2 linked regions of the Simiduia agarivorans SA1 = DSM 21679 genome follow. The protein of the gene in region 1 interacts with the protein of each later gene in a pairwise test. Links are inferred from orthologs where the notes say so. Each region holds a gene or a part of one and is shown in the gene's direction. Other genes may lie near its edges.

What was found.
Region 2: the proteins of M5M_RS03335 (region 1) and M5M_RS17300 interact in binary tests that used the Escherichia coli proteins (3 or more experiments, as listed by UniProt). The link is inferred for Simiduia agarivorans SA1 = DSM 21679 from one-to-one orthologs.

The regions. Positions count from the first base shown.
Region 1 is NC_018868.3:738,685-743,943, reverse strand. The notes cover bases 96-2,863. They hold M5M_RS03335 (sigma-E factor negative regulatory protein), read left to right. Parts: upstream 96-1,020; coding sequence 1,021-1,707; downstream 1,708-2,863. Other genes in these bases: M5M_RS19295 (SoxR reducing system RseC family protein), read left to right, coding at 2,643-2,863; M5M_RS03330 (MucB/RseB C-terminal domain-containing protein), read left to right, coding at 1,771-2,643; rpoE (RNA polymerase sigma factor RpoE), read left to right, coding at 303-896; nadB (L-aspartate oxidase), read right to left, coding at 96-113. Also shown: more of nadB, read right to left, coding at 1-95; more of M5M_RS19295, read left to right, coding at 2,864-3,104; M5M_RS03320 (DegQ family serine endoprotease), read left to right, coding at 3,135-4,520; lepA (translation elongation factor 4), read left to right, coding at 4,652-5,259. UniProt on the Escherichia coli protein: An anti-sigma factor for extracytoplasmic function (ECF) sigma factor sigma-E (RpoE). ECF sigma factors are held in an inactive form by an anti-sigma factor until released by regulated intramembrane proteolysis (RIP).
Region 2 is NC_018868.3:3,877,744-3,882,294, reverse strand. Bases 390-3,206 are described here. They hold M5M_RS17300 (trypsin-like peptidase domain-containing protein), read left to right. Parts: upstream 390-1,141; coding sequence 1,142-2,272; downstream 2,273-3,206. Other genes in these bases: hisD (histidinol dehydrogenase), read right to left, coding at 2,278-3,206; M5M_RS17305 (Z-ring associated ZapG family protein), read left to right, coding at 572-1,048. Outside these bases: M5M_RS17310 (alpha/beta hydrolase), read right to left, coding at 1-378; more of hisD, read right to left, coding at 3,207-3,576; hisG (ATP phosphoribosyltransferase), read right to left, coding at 3,576-4,202; murA (UDP-N-acetylglucosamine 1-carboxyvinyltransferase), read right to left, coding at 4,199-4,551. UniProt on the Escherichia coli protein: A site-1 protease (S1P) that cleaves the peptide bond between 'Val-148' and 'Ser-149' in RseA. Part of a regulated intramembrane proteolysis (RIP) cascade.

The DNA.
Region 1 (5,259 bases):
TCACCCTTGCTTAATACTGCCACGCTGGCATGTTCAGACAGGTGCAAAGCCAGTGACAGGCCGGCGGCACCGCTGCCAATCACTAGAACGTCAAACTGGTGCAGTCTGGTCATGAATCCTTAATCCAACCGCTGAAGAGTGCGCGATTATAGCGGAATTATGAGGGCTAACCAGTCCATATCGGCCTTGCCATTCTGTCTGAAACTGTACAAAATCGCCGGTTTTACAGTGACTTGGCCACCAAACTTAAACACCGGGCTCAATCCGAGCCGGGATGATCAGGCAGGTCTTTAGGAGAATGTATGGCAGAACCCCAGGCGCCGGACAACGATCAGTTGTTGGTGGAGCGTGTACAAAAAGGGGATAAAAATGCCTTTAATTTGCTTGTGCTGAAATACCAGCATCGGGTTGCCGCGAACGTAGCAAAATATCTGCGAGATCAAGCAGATATCGAGGATGTGGTTCAGGAAACCTTTATCAAGGCATACCGAGCACTGCCCAATTTTCGCGGAGAAAGTGCGTTTTATACCTGGATCTATCGCATCGCAGCCAACACAGCCAAAAATTACCTGGTTTCCCGGTCCCGACGCCCGCCTTCGCAGGGTGTTGACGCAGAGGAGGCCGAGTACCTGGCGACCGAGTATATGGAGGATGCCGACACCCCGGAGGGGCTCCATTTCAAAACTGAATTGGAGGCGTTGGTAGACAAGACGGTACAAGCATTGCCAGAAGATCTCCGCACCGCTGTTGCTCTCCGGGAAATCGACGGCAAGAGCTACGAGGAGATTGCGGAAATCATGGGGTGTCCCGTGGGTACCGTAAGGTCCAGAATATTCAGGGCCCGGGAAGCGCTGGATGCCCGGATCCGGGCCTATATGGACCCGGGTGGCAAATAAATTTACAAATCTTTGAACTTTTGTGTGTGACGGTAGTCTCAGGCACATGCCCGGTTTTTAGCCTCTGTTGCAGAGTCAAAACCGAACCAATAACAATCGAATTTAACAGGTGTGGTAGTTTCAGATGGCAGAACAGGCAAACCAGAAGTTGCAGGAAAGTCTCTCGGCGCTCATGGATGATCAGGCCAGCGAGCTGGAGCTGCGGCGGTTGCTTAAAGCTATGAAGGACGGGGATTCCCTGTCTGAATCCTGGTCCAATTACCATTTGGCGGCTTCTGCCATGCGCGGCGAGCTGTCACCACGGGTGCCAGTGGATTATTCAGCCGGCATTATGGCGGCGCTGGAAGCCGAACCGGCACACCGCATGACACCCGCCAAAAAACAGGGCTTCTGGGGGCTGGCAGGCAAGTTTGCCGTTGCTGCCAGTGTTGCCGGCGCGGTGGTTATTGGTGCACAGCAATTTGCCGATCAGGAGCATGCCCTGGTGGCAGAAGCGCCTGCGGCCAGCTTGCCCGCAGGGGCAGTGCCAGAGGGCTTCGCCTCGCCGGATCTGACGGCCCGTACTGTGAATGTGTCCGAGGCGAGTCCGTTAGCGGCCGAACTTGAGCAAAACCAGCGGCTCATTTACGTACCTACGGCAGCAGAACAGCAGATTCAGAATCAGGTTGTGGAGGAGCATCTCAATCAGTTGATGCTTGAACATGCCAGTAATGCTGCCGAAAACAGTGCTCAGGGATTGTTGCCCTATGCGAGGGTGGCGCCTGAAGTTGAGTTGCGTCCGGAGCCCGCTGTGGCCCCTGAGCAGAAGTAGTCGCTCCGTACCTGTGGATCAACTCTATGCGTGGAACGCTATCGGTAACGCCCTAAGGCTCTCATGCGATATTTAACACTGGCGGGTCTAATTGCTCTCTTGGTGGTAGCGACGTCCGCCCGGTCTGACGCAAATCCACCCGATGCCAGAGACCTGTTACGACAATTCTCCAAAGCGTCCTCCAGCCATAGTTATTCGGGCGTACTCACCTACGAGTTTGGCGCACATCTCACCAGCATTGCCATAGAACAACAGGTCACTGATCAAGGCAGACAGGAGCGTCTGTTGCACCTTAATGGCCAATTGCGCGGCGTGAGTCGTCAACAGGCGTTTTGTTCGACGCCCTCCGATCGGCTCCTGCAGGGGCTGGAGGCCAATGTCGCACTCGAAGACTATTACCATGTTTCATTGATTGGTCAGGAACGGGTCGCAGGCCGCGCTGGTTACGTAGTTCAGGTAATGCCAAAAGACCAGTATCGCTATGGCTATGTAATTACCATCGATCAGAGCGATTATCTCGCATTAAAAATTCTGCTGGTTGGTCCCGGTAACCGGGTTCTGGAGCGATTTCAATTCGTGCAGATTAATAACCTGGGCTCAGGTGAGACTGCCGGGCCGATTGAAGATTGCCCGGATACCCTGATGAAGGTCAGCTGGCAGGCGGGCTGGTTGCCCAAGGGATTTCGTTATGTGGGGGCCAAAACCACAGAGCAGCGTGAAATGCTGATGTTTACCGATGGAATGGCTGCTTTTTCGGTATTTATCGAGTCGATCGAATCGCCCGCAGCACTCGAAGGAAAAGCCCAGCGCGGCGCAACGGTTGCCTACCTCGGGCGCCTGCAGTCGGGTAGCCAGTCATTTCGCGTAACGGCGGTGGGCGAAGCACCGATTACAACGCTCGAGCGAGTGGCGTTGGGGATGACCAGGGTTTACTGATGGAGCGCATTGCTGAATCGGGGGTAGTGGTTCGCTGCGATCAATCCACCGCTTGGGTGAAAACCATACAGCGCAGCAGTTGTGCCAGTTGTCAGGCCAGACACGGTTGCGGGCAATCGAGTTTACAGTCCTGGTTTGAAACATCAGACGTGATCCCTGTTTCTGTTCACGGGGAGCCGCCCGAAGTCGGGCAAACCGTCTCGCTATCCGTTCCGGCCGATGCGTTGGCCAAGGCTGCGCTTTTGGTTTATCTCGTGCCCTTATCAGGCCTGTTGGCGGGGTTGTTTGTCGCCGAGACTCTTTTTGGACAGGACGTTTTTGCCGCGATCGGCGCCGGAATCGGGTTGATCGCTGGCTGTGTAGCCGTTCGCTGTTTGACTGCGCGGCTGAAAGATAATGCCGATTACGCCCCCGCACTTGAATCGGGTTTTGCCGATCATTCCAATCATTTATCCCGCTAGTTGAATTCAGCAAGTTAAGGAGTAGCACCTATGCATTTTAAGGGTTTATTGCTGAGCATATTGGTCTTGTGCGCGTTTGCGGTGCCGTCGCAGGCGCGTTCGCTGCCCGATTTCACTCAGTTAATTGAAGAAACGTCGCCCGCGGTAGTGAAAATCAATACCCTGGAGCATGCCAAGCGCAACAGCCAGCGCCAGATGCCGCCGCAAAATATTCCCGAGATATTCAGGCATTTGTTCGAAATGCCCGAGCAGCGTCAGCGCGAGCAGCGCTCTATGGGGTCGGGTTTCATTGTTTCCACAGACGGTTACATTCTCACGAATCATCATGTCATTGATGGGGCGGATGAGATCGCCGTCCGCTTAACCGATCATCGCGAATTTGAAGCCAGCGTGGTCGGCACAGATAGCCGTTCTGATTTAGCGCTGTTAAAGGTCGACGCCAAAGGTCTGCCGGCCCTTAAGTTCGCAGATTCAGACAAATTGAAAGTGGGTGAATGGGTATTGGCTATCGGGTCGCCCTTTGGTCTGGATTTTACGGCCAGTGCCGGTATTGTCAGTGCAATCGGACGCTCTATCCCCACCGAGCGCAATGAAAACTACGTTCCGTTTATTCAGACGGATGTCGCAATCAACCCCGGCAACTCAGGTGGACCGTTGTTTAATCTGGATGGGTTGGTGGTTGGCATCAACAGCCAGATCTATACCCGCAGTGGTGGATCTATCGGCTTGTCGTTTGCGATTCCAGCCAATGTGGCGCGGGATGTGATACGCCAGCTCAAGGAAAAAGGCCGCGTCGACCGGGGGTGGCTGGGCGTGGCGATTCAGGAGGTGGATCGTAACCTGGCTCAATCCTTTGGGCTGAGCAAGCCTGCGGGCGCACTGATCCAGCAGATCGAGCCCGGCAGCCCGGCGGATAACTCCGGTTTGAAGGTGGGCGATGTGATTTTGAAGTTTGATGGTAAAGCCATTGAGCGTAGTGGCGATCTTCCCCATGTGGTCGGCTTGCTGCCACCTGGTTCCAAAGTTAAAGCCGAGGTGATGCGGGCCGGTAAGCGCAAGACGGTCTCGGTGACCGTTGGCAAGCTGCCGGTGGGCGACGAGCCACACGTGGCCAGTGGGCCGGACGCTAGCCAGGGGGATCGGTTAGGTCTGGTGGTGGAAGCACTGGATGACCGGCAAAAACAGGCCTGGCGCCTGGATGGTGGCGTACTGGTGACCCAGGTGGCCCCGGATAGCCCGGCTGCCGCAGCTGGAATCAGGCCTGGAGACGTGATTGCTCAGCTTGGTTTCGAGCCTGTGACGGATGTGGATACCTACCAGCAGTTGCAGGCGGAATTGCCCGAAGACACGTTACTGCCCATCCGATTCTATCGCGATGGCCGTCCAGCCTATCGGTCGTTTATGATCAAAAAGTAGGGAAAAATAGCCCAAGTCATTGAAATGCGGTAGAATTGCCGCGCCTCAAGAGCCCTTCAGGGGCTCTTGTTGTTTATGGCTCCAGCCAACGGATGCCGTTCGTTTTTCAACCTAATTTGTGTCTTTTTATCGTGTCTGACCTAAGCCATATCCGCAATTTTTCTATTATCGCCCACATTGACCATGGCAAATCCACTATTGCCGACCGTTTTATACAGCTGTGCGGTGGTCTGACTGACCGGGAGATGGCGGCGCAGGTGCTCGATTCCATGGATATTGAGCGTGAGCGGGGTATCACGATCAAAGCGCAGAGCGTAACGCTGCATTACCAGGCACGGGACGGCAAAACCTACCAGCTCAACTTTATTGACACGCCCGGTCACGTGGACTTTTCCTATGAGGTATCCCGGTCTCTGGCAGCGTGTGAAGGTGCGCTTCTGGTGGTCGATGCCGGCCAGGGTGTTGAGGCACAGTCGGTAGCCAATTGTTATACCGCTATTGAACAGGGGCTCGAAGTGATCCCGGTTCTGAATAAAATGGATTTGCCGCAGGCAGAACCTGAACGCGTTGCCGAAGAAATTGAAAATATTATTGGTATTGAGGCAACCGATGCGGTGCGTTGTAGTGCCAAAACCGGCGTTGGTATTGAAGATGTGCTGGAAGACCTGGTACGTCTCGTGCCGCCACCCAAAGGCGATGTGAATGCGCCGTTGCAGGCTCTGATCATTGATTCCTGGTT
Region 2 (4,551 bases), 3.1 Mb from region 1 along the record:
CGAACCAAAGGAAAAGCCCGCCAGCAGTACTTCGTCCAATTGACCGTCGGCCTGCGCCCAGGCGACCACTGCCTGCATGTCGTCCACTTCGCCGCGGGCAAAATCAAACACGCCCTCGCTGTCACCAACGCCACGGAAATTGAACCGCACGGTGGCAATTCCGAGATCGCGATAGGCGCGCGCCAAGGTCACTACCACTTTGTTATCCATGGTGCCGCCATGCTGCGGATGCGGGTGCGCGACAACGACCAACAGCCGACGCCTCGCCAGCACGCCTTCGGGCGATCCGGCCTGCGTCCTGACCGACAAGCGACCGGCCGGCCCAGCGATATCGAAGGACTGTTCGTTGGAGGTAAATACGGTGATTTCGGGTGTCATGGATGCTTTCGTGCGATAACTGGTCTGTGAACACCACTGTTCGTAATAAAACAGTGATCCATTCTTCGGCATAAAGGCATATAATATAGGACAGCAGTCGCGCTTTCAGGTGCGCCCATCCGCCAAGCGGGCGCATTATGGCATGGAGCGAAGCGCGTAGCCTGATTTTTTTGGCATCCCAAAGGAGAGCACTGTGTTTTCGTTGACCACCATTATCTTTGCAGTTGCCACCAGCCTTCTGTGCGGCGGCATTCTCGGCGCTTTTCTGATGTTCGCCCTGCGACCGCAGGAAAAACTGAACCGCGAACTCGAAACCCAACTCATGGATACCGAGGAACGACTGCGTGAATACCAACAGGAGGTCACCCAGCACTTTGTGGAAACCTCCGAGCTGATCAACAACCTCACGCGCTCCTACCGCGACGTACACGAACACCTGGCCAGCTCGGCACTGAAGCTCAGCAACGCAGAAATCAGCCGGCAGATTACTCAAGCGGGCGACGGTAAGCTGCTGGAGAAAAAGTCAGATGATGAGCAACCGCACGTGCAGGCGCCCACTGACTGGGCTCCGAAGAAGCCGGGCAAGCATGGCACCTTGAGCGAAGCCTACGGTCTGAGCGAGGACGAGCAGGAAGAAGATCAGACACTGGTTCTGCAACGTCAGGCCTGAGCCACTCTGCGCACTAAAAGGATGCCCTAACCGGGCGTCCTTTCACTCTTCACTTGCTTTATACTGACCGCCTTGTATCGCCGAGGTGGACTTGTGAAAAAACTGCTCGACTTTCTCGCCTGGCCGGTGGCCATCGGGCTACTCACCGCACTCATTGTCATTTTCACTTCGCCCGGCTTTCGCCCACTTCTGGCGAACTTGCACGCATCGGCGCAGCCCAGCGTACAAAGCACACAACCGGTCAGCTATGCCGGTGCAGTCAAGCGGGCGGCACCGGCGGTAGTGAACATTTTTACCCAGCGCAAAATCCAGGCGCAACGTCATCCGCTGCGGGATGATCCGCTGTTCCGGCATTTTTTCAACAATGCCAATCAGCCCCAGCAAGAACGCCTGCAATCCTCTTTGGGTTCTGGCGTCATCATGAATCCCAAGGGATACATTCTCACCAATCACCACGTCATTAATGGCGCCGATCAGATTGTGGCCCTGCTGACCGATGGCCGCGAGGCCCAGGCCACCGTAATCGGCACCGACCCGGATACCGACCTGGCACTACTGAAAATCAACCTCGACAACCTGCACGCCATTCCCATCGGCGACCCGGCCAGCGCTCAGGTGGGCGACGTGGTCATGGCCATCGGCAACCCTTTCGGGGTGGGCCAGACGGTCACCCAGGGGATCATCAGCGCCGTGGGGCGCTTTGGCCTGGGGATCAACGTGTTCGAGAATTACCTGCAAACGGATGCCCCTATCAACCCCGGCAACTCCGGCGGCGCGCTGATTGATGCGCGCGGCAACCTGATCGGCATCAACACCGCCATTCTGGACAAGACCGGCTATTCGGTAGGCATCAGTTTTGCCGTACCGATCGACATGGCCCAACGGGTGATGAATGAACTGGCTGAGCACGGGGAAGTGGTACGCGGCTGGATCGGCGTGGAAGCGCGCCGGCTGACACCGCAACTGGCGCGTTCACTCGGCGTGGAGCCATCCATCGGGGTGATTGTCACCGGCATCTATGCCGACAGTCCGGCACTTTATGCCGGCCTGAAACCGGGCGATATCATCACCCACTTGAACGATGAACCGCTCGGTGATGGTCGTCGAGGCGCCCAGTTCCTGGAACAAAGCCGGCCGGGCGATCCGGTCACACTCACGATCAAACGGGGATTACAGATTACCCAGATTCAACTGGTTATGGCAGCTCAGCCCACGGCGGGCTGAGCCGGTCAGTCTTCACGTATCCGGTATTCGGCAGATCGGGCGTGGGCCTCCAGGGACTCGCCACGCGCCAGCACACTGGCGCACTTACCCAGGCTACTGGCGCCGGCAGGCGAGCACATAATCAGCGAGCTGCGCTTCTGGAAGTCATACACCCCCAATGGCGAAGAAAAGCGCGCGGTGCCCGAGGTGGGCAGCACGTGATTGGGGCCAGCACAATAGTCGCCCAGCGCTTCGGCCGTGTGGCGCCCCATAAAAATAGCCCCCGCATGCCGGATGGACGGCAACCAGGCTTGCGGGTCCTCAACGGACAGCTCCAGGTGCTCCGGCGCGATGCGGTTGATAAGGTCAATGGCTTCCGCCTGATCGCGCACCTGAATCAGCGCACCGCGATCAGCCAAAGCAGTACCGGCAATGGCCGCACGCTCAAGCGTTGGCAATAACCGCGCCATGGCAGCCTGCACCTGATCGATAAACGCCGCATCCCAACCGATAAATATGGCCTGCGCCAATTCATCGTGCTCCGCCTGACTGAACAAGTCCATCGCCAGCCAATCGGGATCGGTTTTGCCATCGCAAACCACGAGGATTTCCGACGGGCCAGCAATCATATCGATAGCGACGGTGCCAAACACCGCGCGTTTGGCAGTGGCCACATAAATGTTGCCGGGGCCGACAATTTTATCCACTTTGGGCAGGGTTTCAGTCCCGAAGGCCAGCGCTGCCACCGCTTGCGCGCCGCCCAGTTTGAATACGCGATCCACACCGGCAATGTGCGCTGCCGCCAATACCAACGGGTTCAACTCACCGCCAGGCGCAGGCACCACCATGACAACGTCATCCACGCCAGCCACCTTGGCCGGAATGGTATTCATCAACACCGATGAGGGATAAGACGCCTTGCCGCCGGGCACATATACGCCCACCCGCTCCATCGCGGTCACCTGCTGACCGAGCAAGGTGCCATCGGCTTCGGTATAGGACCAGGATTGCGCCAACTGGTGTTCGTGGTAGCGACGCACGCGCGCGGCGGCCAGAGTGAGCGCCTCGCGTGCGGCCGGCTCAATACGGTCGTGGGCGGCAGCCAGTTCGGCTTTTGACACTTCGAGGTCGGCAACCCGCTCCACTTCCAACCGATCAAACTCGGCGGAGTATTTCAGCAGGGCGGCATCGCCGTCGGCCTTCACTGATTGCAGGATGGTATCCACCCGTTCAGCCACCAGCCGGTCGCTGATGGTTTCGAACGCCAGTAAATCAGCCAGCGCGCGCTCGAAACCCGGATCATTGCTATTCAGTCGCCGGATCATCAGGCCACCGCTTTGGCTATATCGTCAATGATGCGTTGTATCAGCGCATGCTTCATTTTCATCGAGGCTTTGTTCACGATCAGTCGCGAGCTGATATCGGCGATGTGGTCACGGGCTTCAAGACCATTGGCCTTGAGGGTATTGCCGGTATCGACAATATCCACAATTTCATCGGCCAACTGCATCAGCGGCGCCAGCTCCATGCCACCGTACAACTTGATGATGTCTGCCTGACGACCGAGTGTTGCGTAGTAGCGTTTGGCCACATTCACGTATTTTGTGGCCACTTTCAGACGACCACTCGGCGCCACAGCGCCTTTGATCGCCGCGGTCATCAACCGGCATTTGGCTATTTTCAGGTCGAGCGGCTCATACAAGCCCTCGGCGCCGTTTTCCATCAGCGTATCCTTGCCGGATACGCCCATATCGGCGGCGCCAAACTGCACATAGGTGGGCACATCCGAACCGCGCAGCACCACCAGATTGATGTGCTCGTGATTGGTGCCAAAAATCAATTTACGCGACTTGCTGATGTCTTCTTCCGGCTCGATACCGGCCGCCGCCAACAGCGGCAGCGTCTCTTCCAGAATGCGACCTTTGGTAAGGGCAATGGTCAGCTTATTCATTTGGCGGTCACCCGGCGAATGTTGGCGCCCAGCATCAGGAGCTTTTCTTCAATACATTCATAACCGCGGTCGATGTGGTAAATCCGGTCTACCAGTGTATCGCCCTCGGCGACCAACCCGGCAATCACCAGACTGGCGGACGCCCGCAGATCACTCGCCATCACCGGCGCCGCCTTCAACTTCGGCACCCCGGTAATCATGGCGCGGTTGCCATCCAGGGCGATATTGGCTCCCATGCGGTTCAGTTCATGCACCTGGATCAGGCGGTTTTCAAAAATAGTCTCAATGACGGTACCCACCCCCTCGGCCACCGCATTCATGGCGGTGAACTGGGCTTGCATATCGGTGG